3 regions of the Streptomyces sp. NPDC051018 genome follow, and region 3 is predicted to be linked to each of the others. Evidence: predicted binding sites of a transcription regulator. Region 3 holds the regulator's gene; each other region holds the start of a gene.
The links. Region 3 encodes HrcA, which represses chaperone genes, less so after heat shock. Its sites were predicted from a motif close to TTNGCACTCNGNNNNNCNGAGTGCNAA; they were not measured.

Region 1 (10,552 bases), on a different contig from region 3:
ACCGTGGTGTCCCCCTGCACAATCACACCCTCAACCACCGCTATCTGCCCGGCCTCTCGTACGCCGCGCAGCGCAAGGAGATCTGCGGCCAGCAGGACATCCTCCAGAAGCGGTACGGGAAGCGCCCCCCGCTCTTCCGCCCGCCGTACGGCAATTACAACGAGGACACCCTGCGCGCCGCCCAGTCCTGCGGCATCAAGGCGGTGCCGCTGTGGGCCGCCGAGGCGTTCCCCGACCACATGGAGTGGCGGGAGTGGGACCGGGACCTCCATCCGGGCGACATCATCCTCACGCACTTCCGGGGCCGCGACGACTGGAAGGGCTCCATGCCCGACATGATCCGCCAGGTCATGAAGACCGTGACGGACAAGGGGTACGCCGTGGCCAGGCTGGAGGACTACGTATGAGCCGTCGTCCGGGGGTCCTTGCCTGTGCGCCCGCAGAGCCCACGGCACCCACAGAATCCTCATGTCCTTGACGATTCAGCAGCAGCAGCCTCTGTCGGCGCAGTCGTTGCCGTGGCTGTCGTTGTTGAAGTCGTCGCCGTTGCCGGAACTATCGGAGTTGTTCCGTCCGGGCTGGAGCGGGGCGCCCGGGCGGCCTGTCGGGGAGGGGCGGGCATGACGCGAGTCCCCGGCCTCGTCAGGGGATGGGCCGGGGCTCTCGCGGTGGTGGCCGGGGTGATGTCCGGAACCGCCGGCTGCCTGCCGCCGTCCATGGACCCCGCCGTCTCCGTCGACCCCATCGAACGGCTCGGGCGCAAGGCGGTTCACTCCCACAACGGCGCGACCGGCGCGGGTGGTGCCCGGGCCGGTGGTGCCCGCCCCGGGCCCGGGGGAGGGCGGTCCGGCGGATCGGGCGCGGAAGGGGCCCTGTCCGGGCCGGGCGGGGAAGCAGCCATGCCCGGGCCGGGCGCGGAGAAGGCCGGGCCGGGAGCCGGGGAGACCCGGCCCGGAGACCCCGGACCGCCCGCGTACGGCTCTCGGCGGACCCCGGTGCGGAAGGCCACGGGCGAGACGGCCGCCTCGCCCGCCGGGCGCTCGGTGCACCCCCGTGCCGGCACGGGAGCGTCTTCGCGGGGGATGCGCGCCCCGGCGCTGACCGAATCCACGACGCGTCTGCTGGACCGTATCCACCGCGTCCACCGCGTCCGTGACTCCCCCGCGCACCCCCGCCGGACCGTCCACCCGTCCCGCCCGGGCGGCCGTGTTCCCTGAGAGGGCACGCGGGCCGACAGGGCCGGCAGAGTTGGCCGGGTCGGGCGGGTCGGGCTCGCCGGAAGCGTCCGCGGGACCGCCGGGGGCGTGCCGCCTCCGTACCGGGACCGGCGGGGATCCGGCGCCGGGAAACCCGTACGAGTGGCTGCCCCCAGGGGGCGTGCATGCCTGTTGATCGCCCCCGTCGTACCCCCGCCACGCCCGCCGCATTGGCACTCCGCTTGACCGAGTGCTAATCGCAGTCATAGTCTCGGCTCTGGCACTCCCCACCGGAGAGTGCCAACACAGCGACGGGCAGGTCCGGCACCCGCGACGACGGATCGACCTGGTCGCCACCTCTAGATCAGTTAACCCCGTGAGATCTCCGAAGGGGGAGGTCGGATCGTGACGACCGCCAGCTCCAAGGTTGCCATCAAGCCGCTTGAGGACCGCATCGTGGTCCAGCCGCTCGACGCCGAGCAGACCACGGCCTCCGGCCTGGTCATCCCGGACACCGCGAAGGAGAAGCCCCAGGAGGGCGTCGTCCTCGCGGTAGGCCCGGGCCGCTTCGAGAACGGCGAGCGCCTGCCGCTCGACGTCAAGACCGGCGATGTCGTGCTCTACAGCAAGTACGGCGGCACCGAGGTGAAGTACAACAGCGAGGAGTACCTCGTCCTCTCGGCCCGCGACGTTCTCGCGATCGTCGAGAAGTAAGCCGGAACAGGTCGGGGTTCACGGGATCGCTCCCGCGAACCCCGTACCCGGCACGTACTCCGTTTGTCTTGATCTGCGCCCCTGGCCCCCGCTGACCTCATATCCGGGCGCTGGGGGCGCAGTTCGTATTCAGAAGAGGACAGGAACGCTCTCATGGCGAAGATCCTGAAGTTCGACGAGGACGCCCGTCGCGCCCTCGAGCGTGGCGTCAACAAGCTTGCCGACACCGTCAAGGTGACGATCGGCCCCCGTGGCCGCAATGTCGTCATCGACAAGAAGTTCGGCGCCCCCACCATCACCAACGACGGTGTGACGATCGCCCGCGAGGTCGAGGTCGAGGACCCGTACGAGAACCTCGGCGCCCAGCTGGTGAAGGAGGTGGCGACCAAGACCAACGACATCGCGGGTGACGGCACCACCACCGCCACCGTTCTGGCCCAGGCGCTGGTCCGCGAGGGTCTGCGCAATGTCGCCGCCGGTGCCTCCCCGGCCGCGCTGAAGAAGGGCATCGACGCCGCCGTCAAGGCCGTGTCCGACGAGCTGCTCGCCACCGCCCGTCCGATCGAGGACAAGGCCGACATCGCCGCCGTCGCCGCGCTCTCCGCTCAGGACCAGCAGGTCGGTGAGCTGATCGGCGAAGCCATGGACAAGGTCGGCAAGGACGGTGTCATCACCGTCGAGGAGTCCAACACCTTCGGTCTGGAGCTGGACTTCACCGAGGGCATGGCCTTCGACAAGGGCTACCTGTCGCCGTACATGGTGACCGACCAGGAGCGTATGGAGGCCGTCCTCGACGACCCGTACATCCTGATCAACCAGGGCAAGATCTCTTCCATCCAGGATCTGCTGCCCCTCCTGGAGAAGGTCATCCAGGCCGGTGGCTCCAAGCCGCTGCTGATCATCGCCGAGGACGTCGAGGGCGAGGCGCTGTCGACCCTGGTCGTCAACAAGATCCGCGGCACGTTCAACGCCGTGGCCGTCAAGGCCCCCGGCTTCGGCGACCGCCGCAAGGCGATGCTCCAGGACATGGCCACCCTCACCGGTGCCACCGTCATCGCAGAGGAGGTCGGTCTCAAGCTCGACCAGGCCGGTCTGGACGTACTGGGCACCGCCCGCCGCGTCACCATCACCAAGGACGACACGGTCATCGTCGACGGCGGCGGCAACGCCGAGGACGTCAAGGGCCGGATCAACCAGATCAAGGCCGAGATCGAGTCCACCGACTCCGACTGGGACCGCGAGAAGCTCCAGGAGCGCCTCGCGAAGCTGGCCGGCGGCGTGTGCGTCATCAAGGTCGGCGCCGCCACCGAGGTGGAGCTGAAGGAGAAGAAGCACCGTCTGGAGGACGCCATCTCCGCGACCCGCGCCGCGGTCGAGGAGGGCATCGTCTCCGGTGGTGGCTCCTCGCTCGTCCACGCCGTCAAGGTGCTGGAGGGCAACCTGGGCAAGGAGGGCGACGAGGCCACCGGTGTCGCCGTCGTCCGCCGCTCCGCCGTCGAGCCGCTGCGCTGGATCGCCGAGAACGCCGGCCTTGAGGGCTATGTCATCACCTCCAAGGTCGCCGAGTTGGACAAGGGCCAGGGCTTCAACGCCGCGACCGGCGAGTACGGCGACCTGGTGAAGGCCGGTGTCATCGACCCGGTCAAGGTCACTCGCTCCGCCCTGGAGAACGCCGCGTCCATCGCGTCCCTGCTGCTCACGACCGAGACCCTGGTCGTCGAGAAGCCGGCCGAGGAAGAGGCCGACGCCGGACACGGCGGCCACGGTCACTCCCACTGACCGATTTCGCCACGCACCACGGCCGAGCCCGGTGCCCCCGTCGCGGGGGCACCGGGCTCGGTCCGTTTCGGGGTGGTATGGGTGGGGGCGGGGCCTGGGCCCCGGGGATTCGGGTCTTCTGCCGCGGTGGTTCCGGTGGTTCCGGTGGGCCGGGGGCCTGTCGTCGGGCGGTCCGCTGGCCCCGCCCCCGTGCCACCCGTGCCCTACGCGGAGCGTCCCAGCGTTTCGGCCGGGACCGGCTCGGCGAACGGCAGCCCCTTCCCGTAACGCTCCAGCTCGTCGAGGGCCAGATCCGCCATCCGGTGCAGCTCATTGCCGAGTGATCCCGCGATGTGCGGGGTCAGCAGCACATTCGGCAGGGTGTACAGGGGCGAGTCCGCGTCCGGAACCTCCGGCTCCATCACATCGAGTACGGCGTACAGACGGCCCGAGACCAGCTCCGCCAGCAGTGCGTCGCCGTCGATCAGCGAACCGCGCGAGGTGTTGATCAGGGTGGCCCCGTCCGGCATGAGCGCCAGCCGCCGGGCGTCGAGCATATGGCGAGTCGCCGCCAGTTCCGGGGCATGGACCGAGACGATGTCGCTGCGCCGGCAGAGCCCGTCCAGATCGGTGCGTACGACACCCAGCGCGGACGCCTCCGCGTCGGTCGCGTAAGGGTCGTACAGCAGGACCCGTACGTCGAACGGGCGCAGCAGCTCGATCACCCGCCGTCCGATCCGGGACGCTCCGACGATCCCCACGGTACGGCGGTAGTTGCCCGTGTCCGCGAGCTCCCGCAGCCAGTCGTGGGCGCCGCGCAGCTCCGCGTGGAGCCGGGCCGAGGGCAGGACCCGCTTGCCCGAGAAGAGGATCGCGGCGAGCGTGTACTCGGCCACGGGCAGTGCGTTCGCCGACGCGGCGGAGGACACCGCGAGCCCGCGTTCCCAGCAGGCGTCGGTGATGTGGTGCTTCACGGAACCCGCCGCGTGGACGACCGCGCGCAGCCGGGGAGCGGCTTCGAGTACGGCGGCGTTCAGCTCGGGCGCTCCCCAGCAGGTCAGCAGCACTTCGGCCGTGGCGAGCGCGGCTGCGATCCGGGGGTCGGGGGCGGTCAGCTGATGGGCGATCAGCCCGGGATCGGTGCGGGCGAGCGCGGTGAGCCGGGCGAGATGGCGGTCGGTGAACAGCCGCTCGGCGATACCGGGCTCCATGGCGAGCAGCACCTCGGGGCGGGGGTCCCGGCCCCGGAGTCCTCCCGGGTCCCGGTCCCGGAGCCCTGCGGGGTCCCGGCCCTGGAGCTTTGCGGGGTCCCGGTTTCCGCCTCCGTCGTCTCCGTCCCTGCCCTCGTCCCCGCCCATGTCCATGCCTCCGCCCTTGCCCGAGCCGCCGTCCTCCTGCATGTCCCCGTCTCCGTCTCCGTCCCCGTCTCCGTCCAGGTTTTCATCCCCCTCCGGGTCCCCGTCCTTGTGCGTGACCCGGCCTCCGGGCCCGGCTCCGGCACGGGCCCGGACTCCGGCTCCGCCCCTGGCTCCGGCTCGGCGGGCGTCACTGTCAGTGGCGTGGTGCATGGTGGTATCAGCACTCCTCGTGCAGGGGTGTTGCACATTCCGTGACCGCTGATGTCTTTGCCGGAGGTACCCATGAAGCTGTTTCGCACCGGTCGGCCGGGTCCGCTCAACCCGTCCGCACCGGGCATCTGCCGCCGCCTGCCCCACTTCCCCGCCTCGGCCCCGGCCCTTGCCCTTGTTCTTGCCCTGAGTCCGGCCCTCGTCCTGGCCTCGGCTCTCGTTCTCGCGGTCGTCCCCGGCCCCGGTTCGGCTCTCGTTCTCGCCGGGTTACCGGTCATCGCCCTGGTCGTGACCGGGGCCGCCGTTCTGCGGAGGGGCGTGGCGACGGCCCTGGCGACGGGGCCCCCGCCGGGTGCGCCGATCGAGGAGCGGACCGGGGCCGCCTGGGCACCAGCGGCCACGCGCTTACCGCGGGCCGTACTTCCTGCCCGTCTTGGACGTGATTCCGCCCAGCAGCCCGCGCGGTGCGAGCTTCACCGCTCCCATCAGCGCCTTGTACCGAGGGTCGGGAACGGAGACCGTCTTCCCGCGCGCCAGATCGGCGAGCGCGGCCTCCACCAGCTTGTCCGCGTCCAGCCACATCCACCCGGGGATGTTGTCCGTACCCATCCCGGCCCGCTGATGGAACTCGGTGCGGACGAAGCCGGGGCACAGGGCCATCAGCCGTACCCCCGACCCCGCCATGTCCCGTGCGACGCCCTGGGTGAACTGCACGACCCACGACTTGGACGCGCCATAGGTCCCCCGGGGCACAAAGGCCGCCACCGACGCCACATTGACCACCCCGCCCCGGCCGCGCTCGCGCATCGGCCCGGCCGCGGCGGCCGTGAGCCGCAGCACGGCCTCGCAATGGACCTTCAGCATCGTCAGCTCATCCGCCATGGACACTTCGAGAAAGCGCCCCTTGTTGCCGAAGCCCGCGTTGTTGACCAGCAGATCCACGGGGTGGCGGCGATCGGCGAGCCGCTGCTCGACCGCCGAGATCCCGGCGTCCCGCGAGAGGTCCGCCGTCAGCACCTCGGCCTCGATCCCGTGGCGGTCGTGCAGTTCGGTCGCCTGCTCCTGCAGCCGCTTGGTGTCGCGGGCCACCAGGACCAGATTGCGTCCATCGGCAGCGAGCCGCCGCGCGAACGCGGCACCGATCCCCGCGGTCGCTCCCGTAATCAGTGCAGTCGTCATAGGCGGCACGTTAGTGCCCCGCGTGCCGGTCCGGCGTATGGACCTTCCCCGTCCGCCGCCCCTTCACCACGACCACGAACTGCCCTGTCATTCCCCGGTCTTCGTGGTACGGCAGACGGTAGTGGTGCGGATGAGGCGGACCCCGTACGCCCCTCGCACTGCTCCCGGTACCGCTTACTTCTCCTGGTACTTCTCCTGGTACGTGCGCGCGATGCGGAGGAGCTCCGGATGGAGCGCGTCGCCCGCCGCGAGAACCGACGGCAGCAGGGTCCGCTCGGTGCTCTTGGCGCGGAACGTCAGGGAGACCGTCACGCCGTGGTCCGGACGGTACGCGATCTCGATCGGGTCGCCCGAGCGGATCTCCCCGGGCTCGACGACCCTCAGATACGCACCGGGCTCGGCCTGTCGCGTGAAGCGTTTGACCCAGCCCTTCTCGCCCAGCCAACCCGCGAACGTACGGCAGGGAATCCGGCCGCTCGTCACCTCCAGCACCACCTGCCCGCCGATGCGCCAGCGCTCACCGATCAGTGCCCCGCTGACATCGAGCCCGGAGGTGGTGAGGTTCTCGCCGAAGGTGCCGTTGGGAATCGGGCGGCCGAGTTCCCGCTCCCAGAAGTCCAGATCCTCACGCGCGAAGGCGTACACCGCCTGGTGGGTGCCACCGTGATGGCGCAGATCGCAGACCGCGTCACCGGCGACGCCGCTGCCTCCCTCACCCTCCGGACCGGGGTCTGTCACCCGAACGGGTCCGTCCGTCGGCCGCTTGTCGATACCGGTGAGACCGCCGGGCGAATCGGAGTAATCGACGGCCTTGGGACGGCCCACATTCACGGTCAGAAGTTTCATGAGCCCACGCTAACCTTCGGTGCCTCAAACCATCCAGCCAGTTATTACCGCTGCCTCCAAGTTTCTCTTATAGTCGAAGGATGATCGAGGCCCGCCATCTCCGAGTGCTGCGCGCGGTGGCCACCACCGGTTCGTTCTCCGCCGCGGCCCGCGCCCTCGGGTGCACACAGCCCGCCGTCAGCCAGCAGATGAAGGCCCTGGAAGCGTCCGCGGGGACCCCGCTGCTCATCCGTACGGGCCGGGAGATGCGGCTGACCCAGGCTGGAGAGGCCCTCGTACGTCATGCCTCCGGCATTCTCGCCGGGCTCACCGCGGCCGAGGAGGAGGTCGCGGCCATCGCCGGACTGCGTGCCGGGCGGGTCCGCCTCGTCTCCTTCCCCAGCGGCAGTTCCACCCTGGTCCCCACCGCCCTGGCCGCCCTGCGCGCCGCCCACCCCGGCACCCGGGTCTCCCTCGTCGAGTCGGAGCCGCCCCGCTCGGTGGAGATGCTGAGGGACGGCGACTGCGATGTGGCACTCGCCTTCCGCTACACCGGTGCCGAGCGCGACGCGGAATGGGACGACCTGATCGTCCGCCCCCTGCTCACCGACCGCCTCGTCGGGCTCGTCCCCGAGCAGCACCCCCTCGCCGAGTCCGGCACGGTCTCCATCGGCGACCTCGCCGACGAACCCTGGATCGCGGGCTGCCCGCGCTGCCGCCGCCGGCTGGTGGAGGTGTGCGAGGCGGCCGGGTTCACCCCCCGTATCGACTTCGCCACCGACGACTACCCGGCGGTGATCGGACTGGTGGCCGCGGGCCTCGGTGTCGCGGTGCTGCCCGAACTGGCCCTGGAATCGGTACGCCCCAAGGCCACCCGTACGGTCGTGGTGGAGCCCCGGGTGACCCGCGAGATCGTCGCCCTCACCCTCCCCGACCTGGCCCAGGTCCCGGCCGTCGCAGCGACCCTCACCCACCTCGCCCTCGCCGCCTCCCCCTGACCCGCCCCACACCGCCCCCTGCCCCGCCTGCCCTTCGCGGCCCCTGCGGAGGCCACACCGACCCCGGCCCGTGCCACCCCGCACGGCCACGCATCGGCCGGGCAGCGCTACCGACGGGGACACCGGCTGTTTCCGTAACGCCGGCTGTTTCCGTAGCACCGGCCGTTTCTGTCAGTCGGCTGTTTCGGTCGTACGGGCCTTCGGGCCACGCGGTCCGGGTCCGTCGGATCGGCCCGGCGCCCGTGTCTGCCGGGCCCGCAGTGGCTCCGTGGCCCCTCGCCCGCCCTGCCCCTGACACATGCTCCGCTCCGCCGGAGCGCGGTCGACTCCCGCCCGGACCGGGAGCGGGCCTGGGGGAGGAGCCGGGGAAGGGCCGCCCGCCGGGCCGGCCCGGCACGGAGACCGGCCCGGCCGCGAGTGCGCCGCCCCCCGAACCGAACCCCTTCCCCATGGGACCCCATCGGACCCCGGGGGCCCCGGGCATGCCGACTTGCCCGTACCCGTACGGATACGGGGAGGGGCGGCCCCGGCAGGGTCCGCCCACCGGGGGCTTGCCCGGAGAGCGCGGGGTCGCATCGAGCCCGGCGGGGAGCCCGGACGCCCTCTACCTACAGAAACGTTTCTTCGTTTATGGGGAGCATCACCCTCGTCCGCCCGCCCCCGAGGCGCCGCTCGTTGCCGGGATGAGCCGGTGCCGTGCGCGTCCCATCAGTTCCTCGCGTTCGTCCTCCGTCAGTCCGCCCCACACGCCGTACGGCTCCCGCACCGCCAGCGCGTGTGCCGCGCATTCCGCGCGTACCGGGCACCTCATGCAAACCTCTTTCGCCGAGTTCTCGCGCGCACTCCTCGCGGCACCCCGCTCGCCTTCGGGGTGGAAGAAGAGTGAACTGTCCACCCCACGGCAGGCCGCGAGGAGCTGCCAGTCCCACAAGTCGGCGTTGGGTCCGGGAAGGCGGGAGAAATCTGCCATAGCGCTTGCCCCTTGAAACCGTGCTGAGTGGATTCGGTCAGGTCGTGCGCGTACCGGGTACGAGCCGCACCCGGCACCCGCACCATGCCCCACGACCGTACATCTACTATCGAAGTAGATGTAAATATGATTCATTGCGAATCTAGCCCCAGACACTACTCAAAGTGAAGAAATGCGTCTAAATGGGGCATAGCGTCCGAGTGAAACTTCGCTGACCTGCGGCGCCCCGGCCTGCCTCCACTGGGTATCCGCCCTCCGCTTCCGCAAAATTCATCGCGACACGCCGTCGACTCCGCTCCGCACACGGCCCCTCGCGTGGAGTGTTGAAGAGAGTCGGGGAACCCGTAACTCTTTCGAGTGACCGTCGTTGGTAGGTCGGAGGCGGTTGAAGGAACGAGCGCTCGGGCACATGTCCGAGTGCGTTCAACCGCACAGGTGACAAAACGTACCCAGCCTGGAGGCACAAGGTGACGCGCATCAGCTGCGGAGGGCGGCCATGACATCCGTCCTCGTCTGCGACGACTCCCCGCTTGCCCGAGAGGCGCTCCGCCGCGCGGTCGCGACCGTGCCCGGCGTCGAGCGCGTGACGACCGCGGCCAACGGCGAGGAAGTCCTCCGCCGCTGGGGCGCGGACCGCTCGGATCTGATTCTGATGGACGTACGCATGCCCGGCCTGGGCGGCGTCGAGACCGTCCGGCGGCTGCTGTCCGCCGATCCGGGAGCCCGGATCATCATGCTGACCGTCGCCGAGGACCTCGACGGCGTCGCACTCGCGGTCGCCGCGGGCGCCCGGGGCTATCTGCACAAGGACGCCTCGCGCGCCGAACTGCGCGCCACGGTCACCCAGGCCCTCGCCGACCCGACCTGGCGGCTCGCCCCGCGCCGGCTGCGCTCGGCCGAGATGGGCGCCGCGCCCACGCTCACCGCGCGGGAGATCCAGGTGCTCGAAGGCATGAGCCACGGCCGCTCCAACGCCGAGATCGGCCGTGAGCTGTTCCTCTCCGAGGACACGGTCAAGACCCACGCCCGCAGGCTCTTCAAGAAGCTGGGCGCCTCGGACCGGGCGCACGCGGTCGCGCTCGGATTCCGCTGGGGCCTGGTCCGCTGATCCCGTCACCGCACCGGAGTGTCCCGGCCCCCGGGCCGTGACGTCGGAGTTCCCGCCCCTCCCATCGGGCGTACGGCGCCATGGTGACGACACGGCCCGGGCCCCGGGGCCCCGCTCATGGACCAGGCCGGGCCGGCCGGGACGATCGGGCGGGCCCGGGGCGATCACGCCGGTCCGGGGTGCTGTGCCCCGGCCCCCGGGCGCGTTCGGAATCCGCGGGACTGGCCTTGGGCGGG
Region 2 (10,552 bases), on a different contig from region 3:
GCGTGCCGCGGCCAGCGCGACGGCCCCGGCGGCGGCCAGCGCGAACCCGAGCCCACCGAGCAGCCACAGCTGCTCCGTGCCATGGCCCTCGTCGGCCGGGGCCAGGGCCGGGGGCAGCGCGCCGGGCGGTGCGCCGGCGGCGGTGGCCACTCCGCCGAGGGCGAGAGTGCCGAGGACGAGCGTGCTGAGGACGAGGGTGCTGAGGACGAGTGTGCCGAGGACGAGGGTGAGCCGCAGCGCGCGGCGCAGAGCCCTCCGAGGGCGTTGAAAAGCCATACATAGGATATTCAGCTACATATGGGACAACTTCCCGGTTATGCGGCGTGACGCGCCGCATACTCACCGATCTCGCGCATCGGCGGGCGTTCCTCCGTGTCCACAGGGTGCGTCCTCGGCACGAAGCCGTCCCCGCCGCGCTCGAACTGGGTCAGAGCGGGCCGTACCAAGTGCCCGCGCGAGAGCCGCACTTGCGCGGTCCGGTAGATCGCCGCGGCCATCCGGCCCAGCGCCCGGCCGTCCTGGTGGCGGTGCTTGCGCGAGCCCACGTCCACCTGCGCCAGGGCGTCGAGGCCCACCGTGTGGAGCGCGTCGACGAGCAGCCCCAGCTCCACCCCGTAGCCGACGGGGAACGGCAGCCGCTCCAGCAGTGAGCGCCTGGCCGCGTACTCGCCGCCGAGCGGCTGGACGAACCCGGCGAGCAGCGGCCAGTGCAGATTCAGCAGCGGACGGGCCACCAGCTCGGTCACCCGGCCGCCCTGACCGTCGAGATCGCCGAGCGGACGGTCGTAGGTCGCCTTGACGAACTGCACCCCCGGATCGGTCAGCAGCGGTCCGACGGTCCCGGAGACGAAGTCGGCGGAGAAGTCCCGCAGATCGGCGTCGACGAAGCAGACGACGTCACCCCGGGTCACCAGCAGCGAGCGCCACAGCACCTCGCCCTTGCCGGGCAGGGCGGGTATCCGGGGCAGGATCGCGTCCCGGTGGACCACCCGCGCGCCCGCCGCCGCGGCCACCTCCCCCGTACGGTCGGAGGAGCCCGAGTCGATCACCACCAGCTCGTCGACGAGCGGCACCGCCTCCATCAGCTCCCGGCGGATCACGGTGACGATGTCACCGACCGTCGCCTCCTCGTTGAGGGCGGGCAGCACGACGCTCACGGTCGTGCCCCGCGCGGCCTTGGCGGCCGTCAGCCGGGCGGGCGGGCGGTCGGCCGCCGACCACGAGCGCGACGCCAGCCAGCGCTCCACTTCATCGAGCACGTTCGACTCTCCGGGTACTCTGTGTGATCCATCTCGCGGTTCGGACGACTATCTCAACCGTCCGGACCTTCGGTTACAGTCTTGAACAACGCGCCTGACCGTCGCATGCCGGGGGTCCGGCGTTCAACAGTTCAACAATCGAAACACCCAACCGAAACCCATAATCGAAAATCGAAACCCACAATCGAATACCGCTCATCCAGAGGGGCAGAGGGAAACGGCCCGTTGAAGCCCCGGCAACCCTCCAGCCGGTCTCCGTCGCGACAGCACGTTCGGTGCGTCAGCGCCGCGAGGCTCCCGGCTAGGGAAGGTGCCAAATCCGTCTCATGGCGAGATGCGTCATGAGGAAGATGAGGAGAAAGGGCCTCGCCTCCATGGCTGTGCAGACCGGCACCAGCACCACCTCCCTCGATCTCGGACCCGCGGCCGCCCTCTCGTGCCGCGAATGCGGCAAGCGCTTCCCACTCGGCCCGATCTTCGCCTGTGCCTCCTGTTTCGGCCCTCTGGAAGTCGCGTACGACCTGCCGGTCGGCGACCCGGAGGGACTCCGCAAGCGCATCGAGGCCGGCCCGGAGAACATCTGGCGTTACGCGCCCCTGCTGCCCGTACCCGCCGATGTGGCGGACAAGCCCGGCATCAACCCCGGCTTCACCCAGCTCGTCAAGGCCGACAACCTCGCCCGCGAACTGGGCGTCACCGGCGGTCTGTACGTCAAGGACGACTCCGGCAACCCGACGCACTCCTTCAAGGACCGGGTCGTCGCCATCGCCGTCGAGGCCGCCCGCGCCTTCGGCTTCACCACCCTCTCCTGCTCCTCCACCGGCAATCTCGCGGGCGCCGTCGGCGCCGCCGCGGCCCGCGCCGGCTTCCGCTCCTGCGTCTTCATCCCGCACGACCTGGAGCAGGGCAAGGTCGTCATGGCCGCGGTCTACGGCGGTGAGCTGGTCGGTATCGAGGGCACCTACGACGATGTGAACCGCTTCTGCTCCGAGCTGATCGGCGACCCGCTCGGCGAGGGCTGGGGCTTCGTCAACGTCAACCTCCGCCCGTACTACGGCGAGGGTTCCAAGACCCTCGCGTACGAGATCTGCGAACAGCTCGGCTGGCGCATCCCCGACCAGATCGTCATCCCCGTCGCCTCCGGCTCCCAGCTCACCAAGATCGACAAGGGGCTCCAGGAGCTGATCGGGCTGGGGCTGGTCGAGGACCGCCCGTACAAGATCATCGGAGCTCAGGCCGAGGGCTGCTCCCCGGTCTCCGCGGCCTACAAGGCCGGCCATGACGTCGTACGCCCGGTCAAGCCCGACACCATCGTGAAGTCGCTGGCCATCGGCAACCCCGCGGACGGCCCCTATGTCCTGGACATCACCCGCCGTACCGGCGGCGCGGTGGAGGACGTCGACGACGAGCAGGTCGTCGAGGCGATCAAGCTGCTCGCCCGGACCGAGGGCATCTTCGCGGAGACCGCGGGCGGGGTGACCGTGGGGGTCACCAGGAAGCTGCTCGACGCGGGCGTGCTCGACCCGGCCCTCACCACCGTCGTCCTCAACACCGGCGACGGCCTCAAGACCCTGGACGCGGTAGCGCCCACCGCCGGTCCCACGGCGACCATCCGCCCGAGTCTGGACGCGTTTCGCGCCGCGGGCCTGGCCAACCAATAACCCCTGGGAGATCCGAAGATGAGCGTCAAGGTCCGCATCCCGACCATCCTGCGCACATACACCGGCGGCCGGGCCGAGGTCGCCGCCGAGGGCGCCAACCTCGCCGAGGTCATCGCCGACCTGGAGAAGAACCACACCGGTATCGCCGCGCGCGTCCTGGACGACCAGGGGAAGCTGCGTCGCTTTGTGAACGTGTACGTCAACGACGACGACGTCCGCTTCGAGCAGGGGCTGGAGACGGTGACGCCCGATGGCGCGGGGATCTCGATCATCCCGGCGGTCGCGGGCGGCTGAGCCCCGAGAGGGCCGGAGGCCCCGCGGGGTGCCTCGCGGACGGGGCCCGGTCCGCCGGGCCGTCCTGAGCCCGCCGGGTCTCGGCCGGGGCCGCCCGGGTCCGCCGGGCCGGGTCCCTTCCGGCCCCACCTGGCGCCGGACCCCGCCCGGCCGGACTGATCCCGCCGGGATCCGGCCGGTCCGCCCCGTCGGTTCCGCCCCGGCCGGGTCCGGCCGGTCCGCCCGGCGGGCCCTCGTAGCTCAGGTCTGGCCGCCCTGGTCCCGGTGGCCGGGTCCCGGCGGGCTGAGCCCCGCGTGGTCCGGCCGGGTCAGGCCGCCGGAGTCCGGCCGGCCCGCCCGGCGGGCCTCCCGCCCGGGTCCCACCGGGTCATCCCGGTCGATCCTGCCCAGCCGGGTCGGGCCGTCGGCCCCGCCCCGTCGCTCCGGGCACGCTCTCGCCCACCCCACGATCCGGGCCCGCCCCGGTCCACCCGGTCGACGCCGCCCCGTCGACCTCACCCCGGCCGGGTCCGGCTGACGAAGTGTTATTTACGCAGAGTCATTGCGATTGCCCCCTCCGTGAGACATCCGGAGGGGGCAATTCTGCATGGTTGAGCGCGCTACAGTTGGGGAACGCCCCTTCACCGCCCGCGCCGCCCGCCCACGAGAATGCGCCCGGCCGCGATAAGAAGCAGCCAAAGTGGGCCATCGTTTTGTCTCGTAAGTGTCCTTTGTTCGGCCTGATTTGCCCCGGAATTTCTTGAATTCAGACCAATTACCCGATCGTAGGTTCCAGGAATTCTCGTCCGATTGACCTGTTGCAGAGGGCAGTTGGGCAGATACATTCAGCCGCGGTCGACGCGTTCCGGCGTGAGGTATGACCCGGGTCCGCGAGGTGCGGTCCTGTGCAAGGGCCAGTAATAGGGGAGTTAGGCATGGCTCAGGGCACCGTCAAGTGGTTCAACGCGGAGAAGGGCTACGGCTTCATCGCGGTCGACGGTGGTGCGGATGTTTTCGTCCACTACAGCGCCATCCAGATGGACGGGTACCGCACCCTGGAAGAGGGTCAGCGAGTCGAGTTCGAGATCTCGCAGGGACAGAAGGGCCCGCAGGCCGACATGGTCAAGCTCGCGGTCTGAGTCCCGATCCCGGACGCGCGGCTTCCGACGCGCTTCACGCATGTGGGGTCCGCATCCCCGACGGGATGCGGACCCCACACGCGTGCGCCCGTGCGCTTTCCGTATGACGGGCCCGTACGGCTGCCCCCTCCGTGTGACGGGCTCGTACGGCTGGCCCCTCCGTACGGCTGCCCCTTCCGTGCGTCGGCAGCTTTTGTGCGGGTATGGCCCGTTTCCTGCGCATGCGGCCCCCTCCGATGTCCGGAGAGCCGTGCTTCCGGTGCCGCCTCCCGGCGCGAGCCCCCGGGAGGGGGAGACGGGGAGCCGTGTCACCTCAGCCGCTTGCACTCACAGGTGCCGAGTGCTAATCATTGGCGTTAGCACTCTACGAGTGAGAGTGCTACCGAGGACCGGGTCGGTGAGGCCCGCCCGCCGCAGTGGCGCAAGGAGTCACCCGGTGCGGCAGGCCGTCCGTCGCGGGCGCCAGCGCGGTCCCTGAGCTTCCGACCCCAGTCCGTGGAGGACACTTCACATGGCAAAGATCATCGCGTTCGACGAGGAGGCACGGCGCGGTCTCGAGCGCGGGATGAACCAGCTCGCCGACGCCGTCAAGGTCACCCTTGGCCCCAAGGGCCGTAACGTCGTTCTCGAGAAGAAGTGGGGCGCCCCCACGATCACCAACGATGGTGTGTCCATCGCCAAGGAGATCGAGCTCGAGGACCCGTACGAGAAGATCGGCGCCGAGCTGGTCAAGGAGGTCGCGAAGAAGACGGACGACGTCGCCGGTGACGGTACGACCACCGCGACCGTCCTCGCCCAGGCGCTCGTACGCGAGGGCCTGCGCAACGTCGCGGCCGGCGCCAACCCCATGGCCCTGAAGCGCGGCATCGAGAAGGCCGTCGAGGCCGTCTCCGGTGCCCTGCTGGAGCAGGCCAAGGATGTGGAGACCAAGGAGCAGATCGCCTCCACCGCCTCCATCTCCGCCGGCGACGTCCAGATCGGCGAGCTGATCGCCGAGGCCATGGACAAGGTCGGCAAGGAAGGCGTCATCACCGTCGAGGAGTCCCAGACCTTCGGTCTGGAGCTTGAGCTGACGGAGGGCATGCGCTTCGACAAGGGCTACATCTCGGCGTACTTCGCGACCGACATGGAGCGCATGGAGGCCGCGCTCGACGACCCGTACATCCTGGTCGTCAACTCCAAGATCTCCTCGGTCAAGGACCTGCTCCCGCTGCTGGAGAAGGTCATGCAGTCGGGCAAGCCCCTGCTGATCATCGCCGAGGACGTCGAGGCCGAGGCCCTGTCCACGCTGATCGTCAACAAGATCCGCGGCACCTTCAAGTCCGTCGCCGTCAAGGCCCCGGGCTTCGGTGACCGCCGCAAGGCGATGCTGAACGACATCGCCATCCTCACCGGCGGCACGGTCATCTCCGAGGAGGTCGGCCTCAAGCTGGAGAACGCGGGCCTGGACCTGCTCGGCCGCGCCCGCAAGGTCGTCATCACCAAGGACGAGACCACCATCGTCGACGGTGCCGGGGACAGCGACCAGGTCGCCGGCCGGGTCAACCAGATCCGCGCCGAGATCGAGAACTCCGACTCGGACTACGACCGTGAGAAGCTCCAGGAGCGCCTCGCGAAGCTGGCCGGCGGCGTCGCCGTCATCAAGGCCGGTGCCGCGACCGAGGTCGAGCTGAAGGAGCGCAAGCACCGCATCGAGGACGCCGTTCGCAACGCGAAGGCGGCCGTCGAGGAGGGCATCGTCGCCGGCGGTGGCGTCGCCCTGCTCCAGGCATCCTCCGTCTTCGAGAAGCTGGAGCTGGACGGCGACGAGGCCACCGGTGCCAACGCCGTCAAGCTCGCGCTGGAGGCCCCGCTCAAGCAGATCGCCGTCAACGGCGGTCTTGAGGGCGGCGTCGTCGTCGAGAAGGTCCGCAACCTCACCCCGGGTCACGGCCTCAACGCCGCGACCGGCGAGTACGTGGACATGATCGCCGAGGGCATCCTCGACCCGGCGAAGGTGACCCGCTCGGCGCTGCAGAACGCCGCGTCGATCGCCGCGCTGTTCCTCACCACCGAGGCCGTCATCGCCGACAAGCCGGAGAAGGCCGCCGCGGCCGCCCCGGGCGGCATGCCGGGCGGTGACATGGACTTCTGATCCTTCCCGGATCAGCGGACCATGGCGTGACCCGCAGTACCGCAGTACATACGAAGGGCGGCACCCCCACTCCCAGGGGGGTGCCGCCCTTCGGCGTTACGGTTGACCCCGGCCGGACCGGACCTTGACGGTGGCCCCGGCCGGGGCGACGGCCACGGCCGTGGGCGTACCCGGATCACCGTTGCCGCGGTGACCGCAGTCCACGGTGGCCGGCCGTCGGCCGGGGCAGGGTTGGTGGCCGTCGCCGTCGCCGGGCCATCGACCGCAGCCGCAGCCGCAGTCGCAACCGGACCCGGGAGCGGGACCGCGAGCGGTCCGGACGGACCGCAGCGGCTACCGGTCCCCGGCCGCACCGGACCTTGACGGTGACCCCCGTCGGACCGCGACCCCCTGTCGTCCAGGCCGCAGCCGCCCGACCTCGCGGCGGGAACCGCGGGCCCCCTGCGTTCCGGTCGCCGTCGCCGGGTCCTCGGCCGCAGCCGCAGCCGCAGTCGCAACCGGACCCGAGAGCGGGACCGCGAGCGGTCCGGACGGACCGCAGCGGCTACCGGTCCCCGGCCCGACCGGACCTTGACGGTGACCCCCGTCGGACCGCGACCCCTGCTGTCCAGACTGCGGTCCCGAGGGCTGGGAGGTCGCCACGACTGCGAGGTGGTCGTCGCCCGCCCCCCCCCGGCGGGAACCGCGGTCACCGCGGTCCCGCCCGGTCGGTCAGCGGACGTACACGGTCAGCGCACGTCGACGAAGTCGCCCGTGCCGATCGAGTCGAAGTGGGTGGCGTCAGCGGTGTACTGGATCGTCCAGGTGCCGTCCATGGAGGGCTTCGCCCTCAGCGAGACCCGGCCCTTGGAATCCGTCGTACCCCAGGCCGCGACCGACCACTTGCTGCTGTTCTTCCACTTGACCACCAGCGCCACCCGCTGCCTGGGCAGAGCCCGGTAGGTAGCCCCCGACTTCTCGCTCAGCGCGCCGGTGACGGTGATCACCGCGCCCTTGCGGATCGGCTCCGGAACCGCGTTGACACCGGTGATCCGGGTCGCGGTGCGCGAGAGCCGGGTGACCGGACCGGTCGCGCCCGCGAAGTCGTCACTGGTGACGGCGACCACCCGGTAGTAGCCGTTGAGCCCCTTCAGCCTCAGCTGGAAGGGCGTCCACGACTCCCTGCCGACCAGGACGTCGCCGGTCTTCACGGCCTTCCACGTCCTGCCGTCGGCCGAGTGCTGGAGCTGCACCTTCTGATGCCCGTACGGCACGCTGTCCCACTGGTCGGTCCGGAACGTGCCGCGGAGCGACCCGTTCGCCGTGACATAGCCGTCGCCGGCCATGGACACGCTCGACCGCAGGGAGACCTCGTTGGGGAGCGCCAGCGGACCCGTGGCCAGGCCGATGACGAACGGGTTGGCCGGAACCACGGCCCAGCCGTTGTAGCCCATGGAGGACACGCCCGGGACCACGGCGCTGTAGCGTCCGTCCGCGTCCGTGGTCACGGTCTGCCGGCCGAGAGGCTGGGGAGTGCCGTACTGGGCGAAGCCCACCCGCACCTCGGTGTTCGCGGCGGGGACGCCGTCGAACAGCGCCCGGCCGCTGATGGTCACCTTCTCACCGGGCAGGACCCGGTCCTTGTCGGCGTCTCCCGTCAGCGTCATCGCACGGGTCGCGACCGGCGCGGGCTCACCGCGGCTGAGGACGCTTCCGTCGACCGTCTCGCTGTGCTCGGAGAACCTGACGTCGAAGTCCGAGTACTGCCGGGAGACCGGGATGACAGCGGCGAACCGGCCCTGGTCGTCGACGCTCGCCGTATGGACGCCGTGCGGTGCCACACGGGTGATCTCCACCTCCCTGCCCGGACCGGGCAGCGGCACGAGATCACCGGAACCGGGCTGGATTCCCACCAGATTGCCCTGTGCCCGTGCGTTGAGGTCGTCCCACGCCGGTGTGCCGAACGTCAGACCGGTGATCGTCGGCTCCAGCGTGAAGTTCAGCGTGCCCGCGTCCTTCCGCGTGGTCGTCCTGCCCAGGGCGTCGGTGACCGTCACATCGATCGCGTACGCGCCGAGGGCGGGCATGGTGCCCGCGTCCTCCACCAGCTTGAGCGGATCGGCACCGAGCGGGAAGCCGTAGTCGCCCGAGTCCCGGGAGGTCTCGGTGAGCCGGGGTACCTCGGCGACGACGGTCGACTCGTCCGAGCGGACCTTCGCCGAGACGGACTCGATCCCGACGCCCGTGGCGGTCACCACGCTCACGTTGAACGTGCCGCGCTCGCTGCCGGTGATCGCCGCCCCGATCCGGGGCGTCGGGGGCTCCGCCGCGACCGCGGGAGCGGCGGTGGCGGCGGTGCCCGCCAGGGCGAGGGCGGCGGCGGAGGCGACGACCGAGAGTCTGACGCGCCGGCGGTTGGTGGTGTCAGCGCGCATCGATGTAGGTCGCCTTCGTCTCGGTGTAGAAGTGCCCCGGAGTCGGCTCGATCACCATGGCCCAGTGGCCGTCCCCGTAGACCTTCGCCTTGATGGAGTACACGCCGTTGCTGTTGGCCCTGCCCTTGGCGACCCAGTACCACTGCGGGTCGCCCTTGGGCTTGAACAGGACCATCAGCTTCGGGTTCGGGAAGGCGCGCCACTTGCCGTTGACATACCGCTGGAGCGCACCGGAAGCGGTGATCGTGCTGTTCACCCTGGGGCGGGTGGACGAGTACGTGGCGGAGCTGAACCGGGTCACGTACCGGTACTGGAACGAGGCCTTGGAGGCCAGCTGGACCAGCCCGTTCGACTCGGGGTGGTAGATCCGGTAGTAGGCGGCGACGTAACCCTGGGCGGCGAGGCTGAACGAGCAGGTGCCGGAGCCTGCGTAGTTGGCGGACCCGACGACCATGCTCTTCCACTTGACGCCGTCGGCCGAGTACTGGAGGTGGAACTTCTCACCCGCGCACTCCGCGCCCTTGGCCTGGCCGGTCGTCGAGATCCTGCCGAACTCGTCGAGGCTGTACTTGACGTTGACGTACGAGAACGCGGCCGGGACGGCGATGGCGGCGGTGTCATGCGCCTTGGTGACGTAGTCGGACTGCTCCACGGAGGTGTGGACCGTACCCGGGACGGTGGCGCGCGCCGTGTAGGCGAAGGTGCCGTCGGCCGCCGAAGTGCCCGTACCGACCGGGCTCTCGCCGAAGTAGTCCCAGTGCACGGGCGACTTCATCGAGGACACGACCGGCGCGCCCGCGAAGGGCCGCCAGCCGTCGTTGGTGAGCCGCTCGACCTTGCCCGTCACCGTGAAGGGCGCGCCCTTGTGCACCCTGAGCCTGTCCGTGTCCGCGGCGATCCGGACCGTCGTGGGCTTCACCCCCACCGAGGTGGGGAAGGGCACCTCATGCTTCGGCTCGGTGTCGGCGCTCTTGACGACCTCGGCCTTGCTGTACTGGATCTCCGCGTCCGGGGTCACCGGCAGCGAGAACGTCCCGTTCGCGCCGGTGACCGCGGTTTCCACCTTGGGCCGCGGGTACTTGCGGCCGTTGAGGGTCAGCGTCAGCTTGACCTCGGTGCCCGCGCGAGCCGGTCCGCTGATGCCGGTGGCCGGGTCGAACGTCGTCACCTTGCCGGAGGCGACGACCGCCCGGTTGTCGAAGTCGGTGCTCTCGCGGTCGTACGCGAGAGAGGAGACCCCGGTGTGCAGCTTGTAGGCGAACGTCCCGAACTTCCGTTCCTGGGCGGCCTCGTTGGGTACGTGGTACGAGATGCTCACCGGGTAGTCGCCGTACGGCGTTCCCTCGGGGAGCCTGATGGGCGTCTCGGTCGCCCAGCCGGCCGGGTTGCTCGGGTTGGAGTAGCCCACGCGGACCATCCGGTCGGTGCTCGCCAGCACGGCCGCGCCCGGCTCGCCGGAAGCCAGGACGTCCACCTTCACCCAGTAGGTGTTGTCCGGCAGCCCGACCACGAGCTGCCCTCGGTCGTTGGTGGTGACAAACGACACCGCGGTCGCCGCGAAGGCGTTCGGTGCCATCACGACGGCGGGTACGGCCACCCCCGCCGAGAGGACGAATACGGCCGCCGTACGCACCAGGGCGTACGGCAGTCTGCGCGCTGAACGCGTCAAGGG
Region 3 (10,552 bases):
GGGCGCCGGCACCCGTCCCCGCCGTCGTTCGGGCTGGTGATGCCCCTCGTGGGCGACGGGGCCCGGTGATCCCCGGGCGCGCCGCCCGGTCCGTCACCGGCCTGTTCGGCCGATGGCCTCTTCGTTATCAAGCGGCGGCACGTATCCCCTTACGCACTGGCTGTGAGCGTTCTAATCTGATCGCGACTCGATGGTTACTCGCCAGTCATAACAGCCAGTCGTGTGCAGTGCTGCCGCAGGCCCGGAGGATGTCTTGAGCGACACACAGACCATGATCGAGAATCGTCCGCCGTCCGTGGCGACGCTGTTCGCCGAGCGCGTCGAGGCCACACCGGACGCCGAGGCGTTCCGTTACCCCGTTGTCCCCGCGCCGGGCGACGGGCCCTCCGAATGGAAGTCGCTCAGCTGGGGCCGTACGGCCGAGCGCGTCTACGCCGTCGCCGCCGGGCTGATCGATCTGGGTGTGCGGCCCGAGGACCGGGTCGCGCTGCTGGCCGCGACCCGGATCGAGTGGATCCTCGCCGACCTCGGTGTGATGTGCGCGGGCGGGGCGACCACCACCATCTACCCGTCGACGACCGCCGAGGAGGCGGCGTACATCCTCTCCGACTCCGGCAGCCGGGTCCTGATCGCCGAGGACGCCTCCCAGCTCGCCAAGGCCCGTGAGCGCCGCTCCGGGCTGCCCGATCTCACGCATGTCGTCGTCATCGACGCCGCGGGAGTGGAGGGGGACGCGGACGACCCCGAGGGTTTCGTCGTCACCCTCGCCGATCTGGAGGCGCGCGGGACGCGTTATCTGGAGAAGCACCCCGGGGTGGTCAAGGAGCGGATCGACGCGATCACCGCCGACCAGCTCGCCACCCTGATCTACACCTCGGGCACCACCGGCCGCCCCAAAGGGGTACGGCTGCGGCACGACAACTGGTCGTACATGGCCAAGGCCATCGCCGCCACCGGGCTGATCGGCCGGGAGGACGTCCAGTACCTGTGGCTGCCGCTCGCCCATGTCTTCGGCAAGGTGCTGACCTCCGGACAGATCGAGGTCGGCCACGTGACGGCCGTCGACGGCCGTATCGACAAGATCATCGAGAATCTGCCGCTCGTCCAGCCCACCTATATGGCGGCCGTGCCGCGCATCTTCGAGAAGGTCTACAACGGCGTGGCGGCCAAGGCGCGGGCCGGGGGCGGCGCCAAGTACAAGATCTTCCAGTGGGCGGCCGTCGTCGCGCGGGAGTACGCCAAGGTGTCTCAGGACACCTTCCGCCGTACCGGGACGGCGTCCGCGCCGTTCGGTCTCCGTGCCAAGCACAAGATCGCCGACGCCCTCGTCTACTCCAAGCTGCGCGAGGCGTTCGGCGGCAGACTGCGCGCCGCCGTCTCCGGCTCCGCCGCCCTCTCGCCCGAGATCGGCTTCTTCTTCGCGGGCGCCGGTATCCACATCTTGGAGGGGTACGGGCTGACCGAGTCCAGCGCCGCGTCCTTCGTCAACCCGGGCGAGGCGTACCGGACCGGCACGGTCGGCAAACCGCTGCCCGGCACCGAGGTGCGGATCGCGGACGACGGCGAGATCCTGCTGCGGGGCCCCGGGATCATGGAGGGCTACCACGGGCTGCCCGAGAAGACGGCGGAGGTCCTGGAGGCCGACGGCTGGCTGCACACCGGTGACATCGGCGAACTCTCCGCCGACGGGTATCTCACGATCACGGACCGGAAGAAGGACCTGATCAAGACGTCGAACGGGAAGTACATCGCGCCGACGGAGGTGGAGATCCGGTTCAAGGCGACCTGCCCGTTCGTCTCCAACATCGTCGTCATCGGCGCCGACCGGAACTTCTGCACCGCGCTGATCGCGCTCGACGAACCGGCGCTCCTCGGCTGGGCCGGGGAGAACGGCCTGGCGGGCAGCACCTATACGGAACTGCTGGCCGCGCCCGCGACCAGGGAGATGGTCCAGGGCTATGTCGACCGGCTCAACGAAGGGCTCCAGCGCTGGCAGGAGGTCAGGCAGTTCCGGCTGCTGCCGCGCGACCTCGATGTGGAGCACGGCGATCTGACGCCCAGCCTCAAGCTGAAGCGGGCGGCGGTCGAGCGGACGTTCGGAAACCTCATCGAGGAGATGTACGCGGGGCAGCGCGAGGCGTAAGGGGGCGCGTCGGGGGCGCAGGGCACACGCTGTCGGACCAGGACCAGGACCAGGACCAGGACCAGGACCAGGACCGGACCCGGTGCCGCGACCGGCCGGGCCCGGTCCACCCGGACCGGCGCCACGCCACCCGGTCCCGGACCGGGAGGCGGCTCACCCGGACCGGGCCCCCGGACCGGGCCCACGCGGACCCGGGCGCCGGCGTACGCCGGGTGCCCCGAGGGCCCGTGGCTGCCGGGCCCGGCGATGACCCGGCCCCAGCCCGTCCCCGGTGCCACCGCCACGGGCCCGGGCTTCTCCATGGCTCCCCGGCCGGGTCCCGGGCCACCCGCACCGGGGACGGACGGGGCCGGGTGCCCGCGGCCCCGTCCGTCCCCGGGTCCCGTCCCCAGGGGCCCGGAATCCCCGCCAGGCCCCTCCCCGGGTCCTTCCCCGGATCGGCACCCGGTCCCGAACCTCCGGGCCCGTCCCTGCCCGGACCCCGTGCTCTGGCCACAGGCTCCCGGGCCCCGTCCCCCGCCGGACCCCGTGCCCTGGTCCCAGGCTCCCCGGGCCTGTACCTCCCCGAATCTCCGGTTCCGACACCGGCCCCGGGGTCTATTCCCGGGGCAGGACACCGCCCCCGCGGCCCCCCGGACCGTTCCGCCGGGCGGGCGCCCGCGGTGACGGACAATGGGTGACATGCCTTCCGTACTGCCCGACGGCGAGCCCGTGCCCGAGGACGGGTCGCTGCCCGCGTCCGCCCTCGACGGATCCGGCGACCGGCCGCTCGCCTTCTATCTGCATGTGCCGTACTGCGCGACGCGCTGCGGCTACTGCGACTTCAACACCTACACCGCGACCGAGCTGCGCGGCTCGGGCGGCGTCCTGGCCTCCCGCGACAACTACGCCGAGACGCTCGCCGACGAGATCCGGCTGGCGCGCAAGGTCCTCGGCGACGACCCCCGCCCGGTGCGGACCGTGTTCGTCGGGGGCGGTACGCCCACGCTGCTGGCCGCGGCGGACCTGGTGGCGATGCTCGACACCGTACGGACGGAGTTCGGGCTCGCGGACGGTGCCGAGATCACCACCGAGGCGAATCCGGATTCGGTGGACCCGGGGTATCTGGCCCGGCTGCGGGAGGGGGGCTTCAACCGGATCTCGTTCGGCATGCAGAGCGCGCGGCGGCATGTGCTGAAGGTGCTCGACCGTACGCACACACCGGGGCGGCCCGAGGCATGTGTGGCCGAGGCACGGGCGGCGGGCTTCGACCATGTGAACCTCGACCTGATCTACGGCACCCCGGGCGAGAGCGACGACGACTGGCGGGCCTCGCTGGCGGCGGCCGTGGGCGCGGGGCCGGACCATATCTCCGCGTACGCGCTGATCGTCGAGGAGGGCACCGGGCTGGCGCGGCGCATCCGGCGCGGGGAGGTGCCCATGACCGACGACGACGTCCACGCGGACCGCTATCTGATCGCGGACTCCGTCCTCGCGGAGGCGGGCTACTCCTGGTACGAGGTCTCCAACTGGGCCACCACCGAGGCCGGGCGCTGTCTTCACAACGAGCTCTACTGGCGCGGAGCCGACTGGTGGGGCGCCGGACCGGGGGCGCACAGCCATGTGGGCGGAGTGCGGTGGTGGAATGTGAAGCACCCCGGCGCGTACGCGGGCGCGCTGGCCGCCGGACGGTCGCCGGGCGCGGGCCGGGAGGTCCTCACGGCGGAGGACCGCCGGGTCGAGCGCATCCTCCTGGAACTGCGGCTCCGGGACGGCGTACCGCTCTCCCTGCTGCGGCCCGCCGGCCTGGATGCGTCCCGTACGGCCCTGTCGGACGGCCTCCTGGAGCCCACGGCGTACGAGGAGGGGCGCGGGGTCCTGACCCTGCGGGGACGGCTGCTGGCGGACGGGGTGGTCCGGGAACTCGTGGACTGAGGTCCCCCGGAACCGCTCCGCGGCGTACCCGCGCACCGGCCACGCCCGGCCGGTCACAGGAGGCCGTACAGTCACACGCGCCGGACGGTCACGAACAGCCGCACCCGTAACAGACGTAACAGGCAGCCGTCACGGACGGTCCCACCGCAACGGCCACAACCACCCCCGCGCCCCCGCTCATGCCTCCGTCACATGGTCGATGAGGTGCTCCACCGCGCCCAGCAGTTCCGGCTCCAGGTCCTTGTAGGAACGCACCCGGGAGAGGATGTGCTGCCAGGCCGCGCCCGTGTTCGGGGGCCAGCCGAGGGCCTCGCAGACGCCCGTCTTCCAGTCCCGGCCACGGGGGACGGAGGGCCACCCCGGGATACCGACCGACGACGGCTTCACGGCCGCCCACACATCGATGTACGGATGTCCGACGACCAGGACGTGCTCGCCGGTGACGGAGGCGGCGATCCGGGACTCCTTCGAGCCCGGGACCAGATGGTCGACCAGGATGCCGAGGCGGGCGTCCTGCGCGGGGGCGAAGTCGGCGACGATCGCGGGGAGGTCGTCGACGCCCTCCAGATACTCGACGACCACCCCCTCGATCCGCAGGTCGTCACCCCAGACCCTCTCGACGAGTTCGGCGTCGTGCCGGCCCTCCACATAGATACGGCCCGCGCGGGCGACCCGCGCCCGAGCGCCGGGGACTGCGACCGAACCGGAGGCGGTACGGGCCGGGGCCGCGGGCGCCGAGGACGGACGGACCAGGGTCACCACCTTTCCCTCCAGGAGGAAGCCGCGGGGGTCCAGCGGGAAGACCCGGTGCTTGCCGAAGCGGTCCTCCAGGGTCACCGTGCCCGCCTCGCAGCGGATCACCGCGCCGCAGAAGCCCGTGGTGACCTCCTCCACGACCAGATCGGGATCGGCGGGGACCTCGGGAGCGGAGGCGGACTTCTTCCAAGGGGGCGTCAGATCAGGGCTGTAGCTGCGCATGCGCCCATTGTGCTGGGTGGGGCCCCGGGGGCGAGTTCAGGACATCCTCAACCGGCCGCCGGATCCGGGCCGGACGCCGACGCACCGGAAGGCCCTGTTCCGAAGCGTTCGGCCAACGCGTCCCGCTGTGCCCGTACGAACCGCGCGTCCACCACCGCGCCGTGCCCCGGCACATACGCCGCGTCCTCGCCGCCGAGCGCCAGCAGCCGGTCCAGCGCGTCCGGCCAGCGGGACGGGATCGCGTCCGGACCCGCCTGCGGCTCGCCCGACTCCTCGACCAGATCGCCGCAGAAGACGACTTCCGGGCTCCCCGGCACCAGGACCACCAGATCGTGGCCCGTGTGGCCGGGGCCCACATTCGCCAGCAGCACCTGACGGCTGCCGAGGTCCAGCGTCCGCTCCCCGGTGACCAGGTGCGTCGGCGCGACCAGCAGGTCCGCGGCCCGGGCGGCCTCGTCCTCGGGCACCCCATGGCGTGCGGCGTCCGAGCGCAGCGCGTCCCGCTCCCGCCGCAGCAGCGCGTCGACCCCCACCGCTCCGTACACCTCCGCGCCCGCGAAGGCCGCGGTGCCCATGACATGGTCGAAGTGCGGATGGCTCAGCGCGATATGGGTCACCCGCCGGACGGCCGCTCCGCCTCCGCCCCCGCCCGCGGGGCCCTCCCCGGGGCCTGTGGCCCCCAGCAGGGCCTCCGCCTGCGCCCGTAGCTCCGCGCCCTCGCGGAGCGTCGAGCCCGTGTCGTACAGGAGTACGCCCTCCGTGCCGACGACGAGCCCACAGGTCGCGTCCCAGCCAGGGAGGCGACGCCTGCCCACCCCCTCGGCGAGACGCTCCCAGCCGAGGTCTTCCCAACCGACGTCCATAGCGCGACGCTACTGGCAAAGACCAGGACAGGGCGCACGGTAGCGTGGTTGGCCGCCCTTGCTGGCGCCGTACCGGGCAGCCGTACACTGGCACGGGGAAATTACTGGCACTCGGACGGCGTGAGTGCCAGGCAGTGACCGGAGAACCACCGAGGGACATCAGCTGGAGGTGTGCGCGATGCTCAGCGAACGCAGACTCGAGGTGCTGCGCGCCATCGTCCAGGACTATGTCGGCACCGAGGAGCCCGTCGGCTCCAAGGCGCTCACCGAGCGCCACAAGCTCGGCGTCTCCCCGGCCACCGTGCGCAACGACATGGCCGTGCTGGAGGAGGAGGGCTTCATCGCCCAGCCCCACACCAGCGCCGGACGCATCCCCACCGACAAGGGGTACCGCCTCTTCGTCGACCGGCTCGCCGGGGTCAAGCCCCTGTCCTCGGCCGAGCGCCGCGCGATCCAGAGCTTCCTGGACGGAGCCGTCGACCTCGACGACGTCGTCGGCCGTACGGTACGGCTGCTGGCGCAGCTGACCCGCCAGGTCGCGATCGTGCAGTACCCCTCGCTCACCCGGTCCACCGTCCGCCATGTCGAACTGCTCTCCCTCGCGCCCGCGCGGCTGATGCTCGTGCTGATCACGGACACCGGACGGGTCGAGCAGCGCATGATCGACTGTCCCGCGCCCTTCGGGGACACCGCCCTCGCGGATCTGCGCGCCCGGCTCAACAGCAGGGTCGTGGGACGCAGATTCGCGGATGTGCCGCAGCTGGTGCAGGACCTTCCCGACTCCTTCGAGGAGCCGGAGGACCGGGGTACGGTCTCCACCGTGCTCTCCACCCTCCTCGAAACTCTGGTCGAGGAGACCGAGGAGCGGCTGATGATCGGCGGCACCGCCAATCTGACCCGCTTCGGGCACGACTTCCCGCTCACGATCAGGCCCGTGCTGGAGGCGCTGGAGGAGCATGTCGTCCTCCTCAAGCTCCTCGGCGAGGCCAAGGAGTCGGGCGGAATGGGCATGACCGTGAGGATCGGTCACGAGAATGCCTACGAGGGGCTCAACTCCACCTCCGTGGTCGCCGTCGGCTACGGTTCGGGCGACGAGGCAGTCGCCAAACTCGGCGTGGTCGGACCGACCCGCATGGACTACCCCGGAACGATGGGAGCGGTACGCGCAGTGGCACGTTACGTCGGACAGATCCTGGCGGAGTCGTAAGTGGCCACGGACTACTACGCCGTACTCGGCGTACGCCGCGACGCATCGCAGGACGAGATCAAGAAGGCATTCCGGCGGCTCGCGCGTGAGCTCCACCCGGACGTCAATCCCGATCCGAAGACGCAGGAGCGGTTCAAGGAGATCAACGCCGCCTACGAGGTGCTCTCGGACCCGCAGAAGAAGCAGGTCTACGACCTCGGCGGCGACCCGCTGTCCCAGGCGGGCGGCGGCGCGGGCGGTTTCGGCGCCGGAGGGTTCGGGAATTTCTCGGACATCATGGACGCCTTCTTCGGCACGGCGTCCCAGCGCGGCCCGCGTTCGCGTACGCGCCGGGGCCAGGACGCCATGATCCGCCTGGAGATCGAGCTCAACGAGGCCGCCTTCGGCACGACGAAGGACATCCAGGTCGACACCGCCGTCGTCTGTACGACGTGCAGCGGCGAGGGCGCGGCCCCGGGCACCTCCGCCCAGACCTGTGACATGTGCCGTGGCCGCGGTGAGGTCTCGCAGGTGACCCGGTCCTTCCTGGGCCAGGTCATGACCTCCCGCCCCTGCCCCCAGTGCCAGGGCTTCGGGACCGTCGTCCCGACCCCGTGCCCCGAGTGCGCGGGCGACGGCCGGGTCCGTTCCCGCCGAACCCTGACGGTGAAGATCCCCGCCGGTGTCGACAACGGCACCCGGATCCAGCTCGCCGGCGAGGGCGAGGTCGGCCCCGGTGGCGGGCCCGCGGGCGATCTGTACGTCGAGATCCACGAGCTGCCGCACCCGGTGTTCCAGCGCCGGGGCGACGATCTGCACTGCACGGTGACCATTCCGATGACGGCGGGCGCGCTCGGTACGAAGGTGCCGCTGGAGACGCTGGACGGCATGGAGGAGGTCGACATCCGCCCGGGGACCCAGTCCGGGCAGTCGATCCCGCTGCACACGCGCGGGGTCACCCATCTCCGGGGCGGCGGACGCGGCGATCTCATCGTCCATGTCGAGGTCACCACCCCGTCGAAGCTGGACGCGGAGCAGGAGCGGCTGCTGCGGGAGCTGGCGAAGCTACGGGGCGAGGAGCGCCCGATGGGGCAGTTCCAGCCGGGGCAGCAGGGGCTGTTCTCCCGTTTGAAGGACGCGTTCAACGGCCGGTAGGCCGCAGCCGGCGGTACGGCTTAGCGGGTCCGGGCAGGGGCCGGGTGCTGTCGCCGTACCCGGGCGGGGGAGCGCGCGCGGCCGTCGCGTACGTCCGCAGCGCATCGCGGTCCCGCGGACCTGCCCGGCAACGTGCCGTCGGTCCCGCGGACCTGCGCGGCCTCGCGGTGGCGGTCCGGCGCCCGGTCACGGCGTGCCACCGGTCGGACCGCGGCCTTCCCCGTGACCGTACGGATCCGGACCGAGGGGCCATGAGCAGGTAAACCCGCCTCCCCCGGGGCGTACCGGGCCCGATTCGGCGGTATCGGGCCCACGGTGGCACGATGCCTGCATGTCCTCCGCGCCCCCCGCGTCCTCCGTACTGACCGATCTCCGCCGCTGTCCGATCGTGCAGGCCCCCATGGCGGGCGGCGCGTCGGGTCCCCAGCTGGCCGCCGCCGTGTCCGACGCAGGAGGGCTCGGCTTCCTCGCCGCCGGGTACAAGACCACGGACGGCATGTACCAGGAGATCAAACAGATCCGGGGGCTCACGGGACGGCCCTTCGGAGTGAACCTCTTCATGCCGCAGCAGCAGAGCGCCGACGCCGCGACGGTGGAGGTCTACCGGCATCAGCTCGCGGGAGAGGCCTCCTGGTACGAGACCCCGCTCGGCGACCCCGAGTCCGGCGGCGACGACGGCTACGAGGCCAAGCTCGCCATCCTGCGGGACGACCCCGTGCCGGTCGTCTCCTTCACCTTCGGCTGCCCGGGCCAGGAGGTGCTCGAATCCTTCGCCAAGGCGGGCACCCTGACCGTCGTCACGGTCACCACACCCGAGGAGGCGCAGGTCGCGCAGTGGGCGGGCGCGGACGCCGTCTGCGTCCAGGGCATCGAGGCCGGGGGACACCAGGGCACCCACCGGGACGACCCCACGAGGGACGGCACCGGCATCGGCCTGCTCACGCTGATCACCCTCGTACGGGAGAGCGTACGGCTGCCGATCATCGCCGCCGGCGGTCTGATGCGCGGCAGCCAGATCGCGGCCGTCCTGGCGGCCGGGGCGACGGCGGCGCAGCTCGGCACCGCGTTCGTGGTCTGCCCCGAGTCCGGCGCGCACCCCCTGCACAAGCAGGCGATGACCAACCCGCTCTTCGCCCGGACCGATCTCACCCGGGCCTTCTCCGGGCGGCCCGCGCGCGGGCTCGTGAACCGCTTTATGCGCGAACACGGCCCGTACGCCCCCGCCGCCTACCCCCAGGTCCACCATCTGACGAGCGGGCTGCGCAAGGCGGCGGCGAGGGCGGGGGACGCGCAGGGCATGTCGCTGTGGGCCGGGCAGGGGCACCGGCTGGCACGCGATCTGCCGGCGGGGCGGCTGGTGGAGGTGCTCATGGAGGAGACGGCCGCCGGGCCGGGCGCCCCCGGGCCGGCCGCGGATGTCTCCGGCACGGACCCCGGGGGAGGCGCCAGCGGTGAGCCCCCGGTGACGGGCGGCGGGACCGGTCCCGGAGGCGTTCCCCGCCGGGACACCGGACGGGGAGCGCGTGACCTGCTGTCGGGGGAGGTGTCCGGATGACCGCGCCCGTGTTCGTCGTCGGCACACTGGAGGGCGAGGGCCCCGGCTCGGTCCTCACCCTGGACGGGCCCGAGGGGCGGCACGCCGTCTCCGTACGGCGGCTCCAGCCCGGCGAGGAGATCGTTCTGACGGACGGCCTCGGCCGGGGCGCGGCCGGAGCCGTCCTGAGCACCGAGGGCAAGGACCGGCTGACCGTGCGGGTGCAGAGCCTTCCGGTGGAGCCCGAGCCCGTGCCCCGTATCACCGTCGTCCAGGCCCTTCCCAAGGGCGATCGCGGCGAACTCGCCGTCGAGACCATGACCGAGACGGGTGTCGACGCGATCGTGCCGTGGGCCGCCGCGCGCTGTATCACCCAGTGGAGGGGCGAGCGCGGGGCCAAGTCCCTCGCCAAGTGGCGGGCCACCGCCCGGGAGGCGGGCAAGCAGTCGCGCAGGCTCCGCTTCCCCGAGGTCGCGGACGCGGCGACGACCAAGGAGATCGCGGCCCTTCTCGCCGGAGCCGACTTCGCCGCCGTGCTCCACGAGGAGGGCGCGGAGCCCCTCGCCACGGCACCCCTGCCGTCCGAGGGCTCGATCGTGCTGGTCGTGGGCCCGGAGGGAGGCGTCTCACCGGAGGAACTGGCGGTGTTCGCGGCGGCGGGGGCCAAGCCGTACCGGCTGGGCCGGAGCGTGCTGCGGACCTCCACGGCGGGTACGGCGGGGGTCGCGCTGCTGCTGGGGCGCACGGGACGCTGGTCGTAGCCGGGCGGAACGTTGCCG

Region 1: groES (co-chaperone GroES) is a predicted target of HrcA. The motif match lies at 1,427-1,453, and genes of this name have one in related genera.
Region 2: groL (chaperonin GroEL) is a predicted target of HrcA. The motif match lies at 4,689-4,715, and genes of this name have one in related genera.

Annotation. Positions count from the first base shown of each region.
Region 1 covers NZ_JBITFN010000010.1:283,104-293,655, forward strand. Annotated here, with positions in the region: gene ACIBCM_RS19780 (polysaccharide deacetylase family protein) at 1-407, shown strand, start outside; gene ACIBCM_RS19785 (hypothetical protein) at 621-1,217, shown strand; gene groES (co-chaperone GroES) at 1,602-1,910, shown strand; gene groL (chaperonin GroEL) at 2,064-3,689, shown strand; gene ACIBCM_RS19800 (hydroxyacid dehydrogenase) at 3,893-4,879, opposite strand; gene ACIBCM_RS19805 (SDR family NAD(P)-dependent oxidoreductase) at 5,642-6,415, opposite strand; gene ACIBCM_RS19810 (MOSC domain-containing protein) at 6,590-7,261, opposite strand; gene ACIBCM_RS19815 (LysR family transcriptional regulator) at 7,342-8,238, shown strand; gene ACIBCM_RS19820 (WhiB family transcriptional regulator) at 8,879-9,208, opposite strand; gene ACIBCM_RS19825 (response regulator transcription factor) at 9,705-10,316, shown strand.
Region 2 covers NZ_JBITFN010000007.1:4,936-15,487, forward strand. Annotated here, with positions in the region: gene ACIBCM_RS13980 (hypothetical protein) at 1-276, opposite strand, end outside; gene ACIBCM_RS13985 (glucosyl-3-phosphoglycerate synthase) at 315-1,259, opposite strand; SAM riboswitch class I at 1,452-1,616, shown strand; gene thrC (threonine synthase) at 1,634-2,920, shown strand; gene ACIBCM_RS13995 (MoaD/ThiS family protein) at 2,939-3,214, shown strand; gene ACIBCM_RS14000 (cold-shock protein) at 4,129-4,332, shown strand; gene groL (chaperonin GroEL) at 4,844-6,466, shown strand; gene ACIBCM_RS14010 (hypothetical protein) at 7,195-8,880, opposite strand; gene ACIBCM_RS14015 (hypothetical protein) at 8,870-10,549, opposite strand.
Region 3 covers NZ_JBITFN010000001.1:38,578-49,129, forward strand. Annotated here, with positions in the region: gene ACIBCM_RS00160 (AMP-dependent synthetase/ligase) at 254-2,143, shown strand; gene hemW (radical SAM family heme chaperone HemW) at 2,825-4,057, shown strand; gene ACIBCM_RS00170 (DUF3097 domain-containing protein) at 4,235-5,035, opposite strand; gene ACIBCM_RS00175 (MBL fold metallo-hydrolase) at 5,083-5,898, opposite strand; gene hrcA (heat-inducible transcriptional repressor HrcA) at 6,077-7,105, shown strand; gene dnaJ (molecular chaperone DnaJ) at 7,106-8,239, shown strand; gene ACIBCM_RS00190 (nitronate monooxygenase) at 8,571-9,794, shown strand; gene ACIBCM_RS00195 (16S rRNA (uracil(1498)-N(3))-methyltransferase) at 9,791-10,534, shown strand.